Regions from separate parts of the Bradyrhizobium sp. 41S5 genome, predicted to be linked through region 1. Evidence: riboswitches for the same ligand, from Rfam matches in the RefSeq annotation. Region 1 holds a riboswitch; the other holds the start of a gene.
The links. Region 1 has a riboswitch for glycine ahead of HAP47_RS16245 (D-amino acid dehydrogenase). Riboswitches for the same ligand answer to the same signal wherever they lie in the genome.
Positions count from the first base shown of each region.

Region 2: it holds a riboswitch for glycine, as region 1 does, so the genes downstream of both, gcvT (glycine cleavage system aminomethyltransferase GcvT) here and HAP47_RS16245 (D-amino acid dehydrogenase) in region 1, are expected to answer to the same signal.

Region 1 is NZ_CP083721.1:3,447,855-3,452,269, reverse strand. It holds gene HAP47_RS16255 (ABC transporter substrate-binding protein) at 1-807, opposite strand, end outside; gene HAP47_RS16250 (M20/M25/M40 family metallo-hydrolase) at 1,077-2,207, shown strand; glycine riboswitch at 2,300-2,405, shown strand; glycine riboswitch at 2,409-2,522, shown strand; gene HAP47_RS16245 (D-amino acid dehydrogenase) at 2,588-3,895, shown strand; gene HAP47_RS16240 (hypothetical protein) at 4,022-4,219, shown strand; gene HAP47_RS16235 (ArgE/DapE family deacylase) at 4,216-4,415, shown strand, end outside.
Region 2 is NZ_CP083721.1:3,278,151-3,282,565, forward strand. It holds gene gcvP (aminomethyl-transferring glycine dehydrogenase) at 1-282, opposite strand, end outside; gene gcvH (glycine cleavage system protein GcvH) at 305-670, opposite strand; gene gcvT (glycine cleavage system aminomethyltransferase GcvT) at 691-1,836, opposite strand; glycine riboswitch at 1,978-2,066, opposite strand; gene alaS (alanine--tRNA ligase) at 2,268-4,415, shown strand, end outside.

The DNA.
Region 1 (4,415 bases):
GAACGACGGGTTCTCCAGGAAATCGATGTCGCCGGACTGCAGCGCATTCATCGCGGTCTGCGCGTCGGCCATCGTGACCCACTCGACGCGGTCAACCTTTACGACCTTGCCGCCCGCGGTCCAGCTCGCCGGCTCCTTGCGCGGCACGTAATCCTTGTTCTTGACATAGACCGCCTTCACGCCCGGCTGGAATTCAGCCTGGACGAACTTGAACGGTCCCGAGCCGATCTGCTCCGGGATCGGCTTGTCCGGCGGCGTTTCGGCGAGCCGCTTCGGCATCATGAAGGCGACGCGCGACGACGGCTTGCCGATCGAATCCAGCACCAGGCCGTAGGGCTCCTTCAGCTTCAGCGTGATCGTCTTCGCGTCGGTGGCCTCGAGGCTCGCCGTGAAGTCCATCAGCTTCTGGCCCATGCCGTCGACCTTGGCCCAGCGCTTCAGCGAAGCGACGCAGTCTTCCGCGGTCACCGGCGTTCCATCGTGCCACTTCAGGCCGTCGCGCAGCGTGAACGTGTAAGTGAGCTTGTCGTCGGACACCTTCCAGTCGGCCATCTGCGGCTGAATCTTGAAGTTGGAGTCGGTCGCGACCAGCGTGTCGTAGACCATGTAGCCATGGTCTCGCGTGATGTAGGCCGTGGTCAGGATCGGATCGATGACGCGCAGATCCGAATGCATCACCGCGGTGATGGTCTTGTCCGCGGCGATGGCCTGCGGCGCAAACGACAATTCCTGCGGCGCGAACGACAACGCGAGCGCCGTCAACGCAGCCGCTAGCGTGCGGTGCTTCCAACGCGAGATAGGGAACATGCAATTTCTCCTGACGTGTAACTGGTCAAAGCCGGCTTATTCGTTATGCATGCGGTTCGTTATTTAGGCGAACTAACATGCTGTATGGCTTGTGAAATCGAGACTTGCATCAAGCGCAATGCGCGTCAATCGGTTTCCGGCAAGATCGAACGTATACGAACGAATGAGCGGCAGGTTCAGCGCATTTGACTTTACAAACTCGTCTTCCGAGCTTTTCGTACGGCACGCGAACGTGTATCGGCGCGCACAAACAACAAGAGAGAAAAGACATGAACCCCGCCAATCTTCCTTTTGATTCCGAAGCGATGCTGCAGGGGCTGCGCAGCTGGGTGGAATGCGAGAGCCCGACATGGGATGCGGCCGCAGTCGAGCGCATGCTCGACCTCGCCGCGCGCGAGATGGCGGTCATGGGTGCGACGATCGAACGCATCGCGGGACGCCAGGGCTTTGCCGGCTGCGTCCGCGCCCGTTTTCCCCATCCGAAACAAGGCCAGCCCGGCATCCTCATCGCCGGCCATCTGGACACCGTGCACCCCGTCGGCACCATCGAAAAGCTCGCGTGGCGGCGCGAAGGCAACAAGTGCTTCGGGCCCGGTATCTTCGACATGAAGGGCGGCAACTATCTGTCGATCGAGGCGATCCGGCAGTTGGCGCGCGCCTCCTTTACGACGCCGCTGCCGATCACGGTGCTGTTCACGCCCGATGAAGAGGTCGGCACGCCATCGACGCGCGACATCATCGAGGCGGAAGCCGCGCGCAACAAATACGTGCTGGTGCCGGAGCCCGGCCGGCCGAACAACGGCGTCGTCACCGGCCGCTACGCAATCGCGCGCTTCAATCTGGAAGCTGTCGGCAAGCCGAGCCACGCCGGCGCGACGCTGTCCTCCGGCCGTTCCGCTATCCGCGAAATGGCCCGGAAAATCATTGCCATCGACGGCATGACCACCGAAGACTGCACCTTCTCGGTCGGCATCGTGCATGGCGGGCAATGGGTCAATTGCGTCGCAACGACCTGCACCGGCGAAGCGCTCAGCATGGCCAAGCGCCAGGCCGATCTCGACCGCGGCGTCGAGCGCATGCTGGCGCTGTCGGGCACCGCCAACGACGTGACCTTCAAGGTGACGCGCGGCGTCACCCGCCCGGTATGGGAGCCCGATGCCGGCACCATGGCGCTCTATGAAAAGGCCAAGGACCTTGCAGCGGCGATGGGCCTCGATCTGCCGCACGGCAGCGCCGGCGGCGGATCGGACGGCAACTTCACCGGCGCGATGGGCATCCCTACCCTCGACGGCCTCGGCGTTCGCGGCGCCGATGCGCATACGCTCAACGAACATATCGAGATCGAGAGTCTCGCCGAGCGCGGCCGCCTGATGGCGGCACTGCTGGCGACGCTGGACTAACATCGATTTGCACTGCACAACACGTTGGCAATGCCGGACCGAAATTTAGCCTTGTCCAATTTTGAGGCTTCGCCTACGGTCCGGCCGTCCAACGCGACGATGCGGGAGAGATCGTAGCAACAACATTCGTGTTGTTGCTTCGGCGCCGACGGAGCAACCGCCCCGGAAACTCTCAGGCAAAAGGACTGTATCGTCAGGACGATCTGGAGAGAGGCGGACACGACCGCATCAAGGGCCGTGACGTCCACCGAAGGGGATAGTCTGCCATCGGGCCGAGGCCCGATGCGGATCAAGCTCTCAGGTACCGTGACAGATGGGGCGCCGACGCCGGTTTCACCGGTGGTTCGGCGACTCTAACCCACGGGAGCCTGAAGACCACCATGCCTCACATCGCAATCATTGGCGCCGGCATCACCGGCGTGACGACCGCTTATGCCCTGCTCGAACGCGGCTACCGGGTGACTGTCCTCGACAGGCATCGCTACGCCGCGATGGAAACCTCGTTCGCCAATGGCGGACAGCTTTCCGCCAGCAACGCAGAGGTGTGGAACAACGCCGCGACCATTCTCAAGGGGTTGCGCTGGATGCTTCGCAGCGACGCGCCGCTGCTGATGAATCCGAAGCCGAGCTGGCACAAATATTCCTGGATCGGCGAGTTCGTCGGCCACATCGGCCGCTACCGCACCAACACCATCGAGACCACGCGGCTCGCAATCGAAGCGCGCAGGCATCTGTTCTCGATCGCGCAGCGCGAGAATATCGCCTTCGATCTCGAACGCCGCGGCATCTTGCACGTCTATCACGACAAGGCCGGCTTCGAGGCGGGCCTGCGCGTCAACACGCTGCTGCAACAAGGCGGGCTCGACCGCCGCCCGGTGACGGCGGACGAAGTCCGCAGCATCGAACCTGCGCTGCAGACGACCTGCTATGGCGGCTTCTTCACGCCGTCGGATGCGACCGGCGATATCCACAAGTTCACGCGCGGGCTCGCCGACGCCTGCATCCGCCGCGGCGCGAGCTTCGTCCATGAAGCCGACGTCGATGCGATCGCGCGCGGCGACGACGGTTTCCGCATCGGCTGGAACGAAGCCGCTTCGCACGATGCTGCGGTCGCGACGCGACATGAGTTGCAGGCGGACGGCATCGTCATTTGCGCCGGCGTCGCGAGCCGCCACTTCGCCGGCCTGCTCAACGACCGCGTCAACGTCTATCCGGTGAAGGGCTATTCGATCACCGTGCAGCTCGATGCGCCGCCAAGCCGGGACGCTGCGCCGACCGTCAGCCTGCTCGATGAAGCCGCGAAGATCGTCACCAGCCGGCTCGGCGCCGACCGCTTCCGCGTCGCCGGCACGGCCGAGTTCAACGGCTTCAACCGCGACATTCGCGCCGACCGCATCCAGCCGCTGGTGGATTGGGTGCGGCAGCATTTTCCCGGCATCGACACGTCGAGGGTCGTGCCGTGGGCCGGCCTGCGCCCGATGATGCCGAACATGATGCCGGTGGTGCGCGCCGGACGGATTCCGGGCGTGTTCTACAACACCGGCCACGGTCACCTCGGCTGGACGCTGTCGGCCGCGACGGCGCAGATGGTGGCAGGGGCGATCGATGACTGGCGCGACCTCGACACGCCTTCGATGGTGCCGTCGCAGGTCGATGCGACCGCGACCGCCCGCGCAGCTTTCCCCTGATTATCCGGCCGACGAGGAAGATTATGAGCGTATTTGCGTGTGGCCAAGTCGGAATTCGCTGAGAAACACCGCATGACAAGGACTAGCGTCACATTGCGGAAAAGCGCTTCAGCGCGGGAGGGGACAATGCGCATTGGGGTGGCGGACACGCATGGCATTGCGGTCCGGCGCGGGATTCCGGACGGCAGGCGTGCCGGCTGCGATTTCTTCGGCGGACCGATACGTAACCTCGCCGCCGGCACGTGCACCAACTCGGCGCGCCGCCTTTCCGAAGCGGTCAACGCTCAGGCCTCTGCGCTGGGCTCCACGAAAGGCGCGACATGACAACAGAGACGTTGACCAGGCCGGATCAGATTGCCGCGGAGCTGTGTGCGGCGGTCGATCGAAACTTCGACGATCAGATCGCGTTCCTGTCGCGCATGGTGCAGTTTCGCAGCTTGCGCGGACAGGAAGCACCGCAGCAACGCTGGCTGGCCGAGCAATTCGCAAAGCGCCGCTACGACGTCGATGCGTTCAGCCT
Region 2 (4,415 bases), 170 kb from region 1:
GATGGTGCCGGAATAGCCTTGGCCGATCAGCGAGGTGAAGGTCTGGTTCTGCGCGGCGAGCTCGCTCATATGCGCGAGCGCTTCGGTTTCGCTCAGCGCCCGGCCGAGATCGAGCGGCGCCTTCTGGAGGATCGACGCCGGCAACGTCTCGTTCATCAGCGCCTGCAAGCTCGCGGCGCCGACCGTTTCCAGCATCGCGTTGATGTCGCGCGGGGATGGTCCGATGTGGCGGCGGACGAAATCGGTGGCGGCTTCGTTGATCGGCTTGAAGGGCGCGTTCATGGCTTGATCCTTAAACTGATCTTCAGGCGGTGTGCGCGGCGTAGGCGGCCTCGTCCATCAGGCCGCCGAGTTCGCCCTTGTCGGCAATCCTGAGCTTGAAGAACCAGGCCTTGCCGACGGCATCCGAATTGACCAGCGCGGGCTCGGCCGCGAGCGCCTCGTTGACCTCGATCACTTCGCCGGTGATCGGTGCGTAGACGTCGGAGGCGGCCTTGACGGATTCGACGACCGCGGCGGCCTCGGCTTTCTTCAGGTTGCGGCCGACCTTGGGCAGTTCGACGAACACGACGTCGCCGAGCTGCGACTGCGCGTAGTCGGTGATCCCGATCGTGGCGACGTCGCCCTCGATGCGGAGCCATTCGTGGTCGGACGTGTACAGCGTCGTCATGGGGATCGATCCTTTGGCGTTTAGCGTTTGTAGGTATTGGGGACGAAGGGCGTGGCGGCGACCTTGAGCGGCAGCCGTTGGCCGCGCACTTCGGCAAAAACGGTGGTGTCGAGCGCGGAAAGGGATGTCGGCAGATAGCCCATCGCAACCGGCGCATTGAGGCTCGGGCCGAAGCCGCCCGAGGTCACCTTGCCGATTGGCTCGGTCGAGGTCGGATCGGCGAACAGGCCGGCGCCTTCGCGCACCGGCGCGCGGCCGTCGGGCCTCAGGCCGACACGGCGGCGGGAAGCGCCTTGTCCGAACTGTGCGAGAATCTTGTCGGCGCCCGGAAAGCCGCCGGCGCGGGCGCCGCCGCTGCGGCGAACCTTTTGCACCGACCATTCCAGCGCGCCTTCGACCGGGGTCGTCGTGGTGTCGATATCGTGGCCATAGAGACAAAGCCCGGCCTCGAGGCGCAGGCTGTCGCGCGCGCCGAGCCCGATCGGAAGTACATCGGGATTGTCCAGCAATGCGGTGACCAGGGCCTCCGCCTTGTCTGCGGGCACGGAAATCTCAAAACCGTCCTCGCCGGTATAGCCGGAGCGCGAGACGAAGCAGTCGATATCGCCGACGCGGCGCGGACCGGCGTCCATGAATTTCATCGAACTGACATCTGCACAAAGTTTCGCCAGCGCCGATTCGGCTTTCGGCCCCTGCAGCGCGACCAGCGCGCGGTCGGCCAGCGACACGATCTCGCAAGCATCGGAGAGATGCGCGCGCAGATGCGCCTCGTCCTCGGCCTTGCAAGCGGCGTTGACCACCAGGAACAGGTGATCGCCGAAATTCGCGACCATCAGGTCGTCGAGCAGGCCGCCGTCATTGTTGGTGAATTGCGCGTAGCGCTGCCGTCCCGGCGCGATGCCGACGATGTCCTGCGGCACCAGTTTTTCCAGCGCGAGCGCAGCGTCGCCGACCTTGCCGGATTTGGCCTTCAGCACGAGCTGGCCCATGTGCGACACGTCGAACAGGCCGGCTTCCTTGCGGGTGTGCAGGTGCTCCTTCAGCACGCCGGCCGTGTATTGCACCGGCATGTCGTAGCCGGCGAACGGCACCATCTTGGCGCCGCGCGCCAGATGCAGCGCGTGCAGCGGGGTCTGTTTCAGCGGGGAGGTTTCGCACGCAAGCATCACGGGGCCCTCGCGGTTCCCGCCGGGGACCTATTTCCCCTTGAGAAACCTGCAGAAAGCCCCATCTGTCGCTGTGCCTGAGAGTATTATCCCGTCGGCGGACGCATCGGGGAGAACCCCAGCGCCTCTTTCCAGATGTTAGACGTCACGCGGTCCTTTTGCCTGAGAGTTTCCGGGGCGGTTGCTCCTTCGGCGCCGGCGGTAAGGCCGATCTCTCCCGACGTGACTAGTAACAGGTAGGTAGAAAACACGGCGCCACCAAGACTGTCAACGCAGCTCTCGCTGCTATCCAATGGGCTTTGTGCTACCGCGGCAAGCCCATGATCCGCCTGCACAGTTTCTGGACACCGCAGCTGGCAATGTCTAAAAGCGTTCGGCCGGAAAATGACGCCTTTTTGCGGTGGCCGGCCCCTTTTTTCGATTGGATGAACATGAGCAGCGTCAACGACATCAGGTCGACATTTCTGAACTTCTTCAAGGAGAACGGCCACGAGATCGTGGCGTCGTCGCCGCTGGTTCCGCGCAACGACCCGACCCTGATGTTCACCAATGCCGGCATGGTGCAGTTCAAGAACGTCTTCACCGGCGTCGAGAAGCGCAGCTATCAGCGTGCCACGACGTCGCAGAAGTGCGTCCGCGCCGGCGGCAAGCATAACGACCTCGACAATGTCGGCTACACCGCGCGCCATCTCACCTTCTTCGAGATGCTCGGCAACTTCTCGTTCGGCGATTACTTCAAGGAGCGCGCGATCGAGCTCGCCTGGAATCTGATCACCAAGGATTTTGGGCTGAAGAAAGACAAGCTGCTCGTCACCGTCTACCACACCGACGACGAGGCGGCCGGCTACTGGAAGAAGATCGCGGGCTTCTCGGACGATCGCATCATCCGCATCGCGACCTCGGACAATTTCTGGGCGATGGGCGATACCGGCCCGTGCGGTCCGTGCTCCGAGATCTTCATCGATCGCGGCGAGCATATCTGGGGCGGACCTCCGGGCAGCCCGGAAGAGGACGGCGATCGCTTCCTCGAATTCTGGAACCTGGTGTTCATGCAATACGAGCAGGTGACGAAGGAGGAGCGCGTGGCGCTGCCGCGTCCCTCGATCGACACCGGCATGGGGCTTGAGCGCATGGCCTGCATTCTGCAGGGCGTCGAGAGCGTGTTCGAGACCGATCTGTTCCGCCACCTGATCGATGCGGCCGCATCTGCGCTCGGCCATGGGCCGAACCCGCAGAACGTGGCGTCGTACCGGGTGATCGCCGATCATCTGCGCTCCTCGGCGTTCCTGATCGCCGACGGCGTGCTGCCGTCGAACGAGGGCCGCGGCTATGTGCTGCGCCGGATCATGCGCCGCGCGATGCGCCACGCGCAGCTGCTCGGTGCGAGCGAGCCGCTGATGCATCGGCTGGTCTGGGCGCTGGTCCGCGAGATGGGCCAGGCCTATCCGGACCTGGTGCGCGCGGAGAAGCTGATCGAGGAGACGTTGCAGCTGGAAGAGACGCGCTTCCGCAAGACGCTGGTGCGCGGCCTTTCGATCCTCGACGAGAAGAGCGCCGGCCTCAAGAAGGGCGACATGTTCGACGGCGACACCGCGTTCACGCTGTACGACACCTACGGATTTCCGCTGGACCTGACGCAGGATGCGCTGAAGTCGCGCGGCATCAGCGTCGATCAGGCATCGTTCACCGACGCGATGAACCGCCAGCGCGAGAAGGCGCGCGCCTCCTGGGCAGGCTCCGGCGAGGCGGCCACGGAGACCATCTGGTTCCCGCTGCGCGAGAAGCTCGGCGCAACCGAATTCCTCGGCTATGAGACCGAGAGCGCGGAAGGCGTGGTGACGGCACTGGTCAAGGACGGCGCCGAGGTCGACGGCCTCAAGGCCGGCGAGAGCGGCGCGATCGTGTTGAACCAGACGCCATTCTATGCCGAGTCCGGTGGTCAGGTCGGCGACGTCGGCATCCTGACCGGCGAAGGGGTCAAATTCCGCGTCACCGATATGCAGAAGAAGGCCGGCGACCTGTTCGTGCATGTCGGCACGGTGGAGCAGGGCACCCTGAACGTCGGCACCGCCCTACAGCTCGAGGTCGACCACGCCAGGCGTTCGTCGATTCGCGCCAACCACTCGGCGACGCATCTGCTGCACGAGGCGCTGCGCCAGGTGCTCGGCGATCACATCGCGCAACGCGGCTCGCTGGTCGCGCCCGATCGCCTGCGCTTCGATTTCGTGCATCCGAAGCCGATTACGCCGGAAGAGCTCGCCCGGGTCGAGGACATCGCCAACGATGTCGTGCTCGAGAATGACGAGGTGACGACCCGCGTCATGGGTGTCGACGACGCCCGCGAAGCCGGTGCGCGCGCACTGTTCGGCGAGAAGTATGGCGACGAGGTTCGCGTCGTCTCGATGGGCAAGAGCGCCCGCGAGCACGGCCAGAACGCGCTTGGCTGGTCAGTCGAGCTCTGCGGCGGCACCCATGTTCGTCGCACCGGCGACATCGGCCTGATTTCGGTGACCAGCGAGAGCGCGGTCGCGTCCGGCGTCCGCCGCATCGAAGCGCTGACCGGACATCATGCGCGTAAG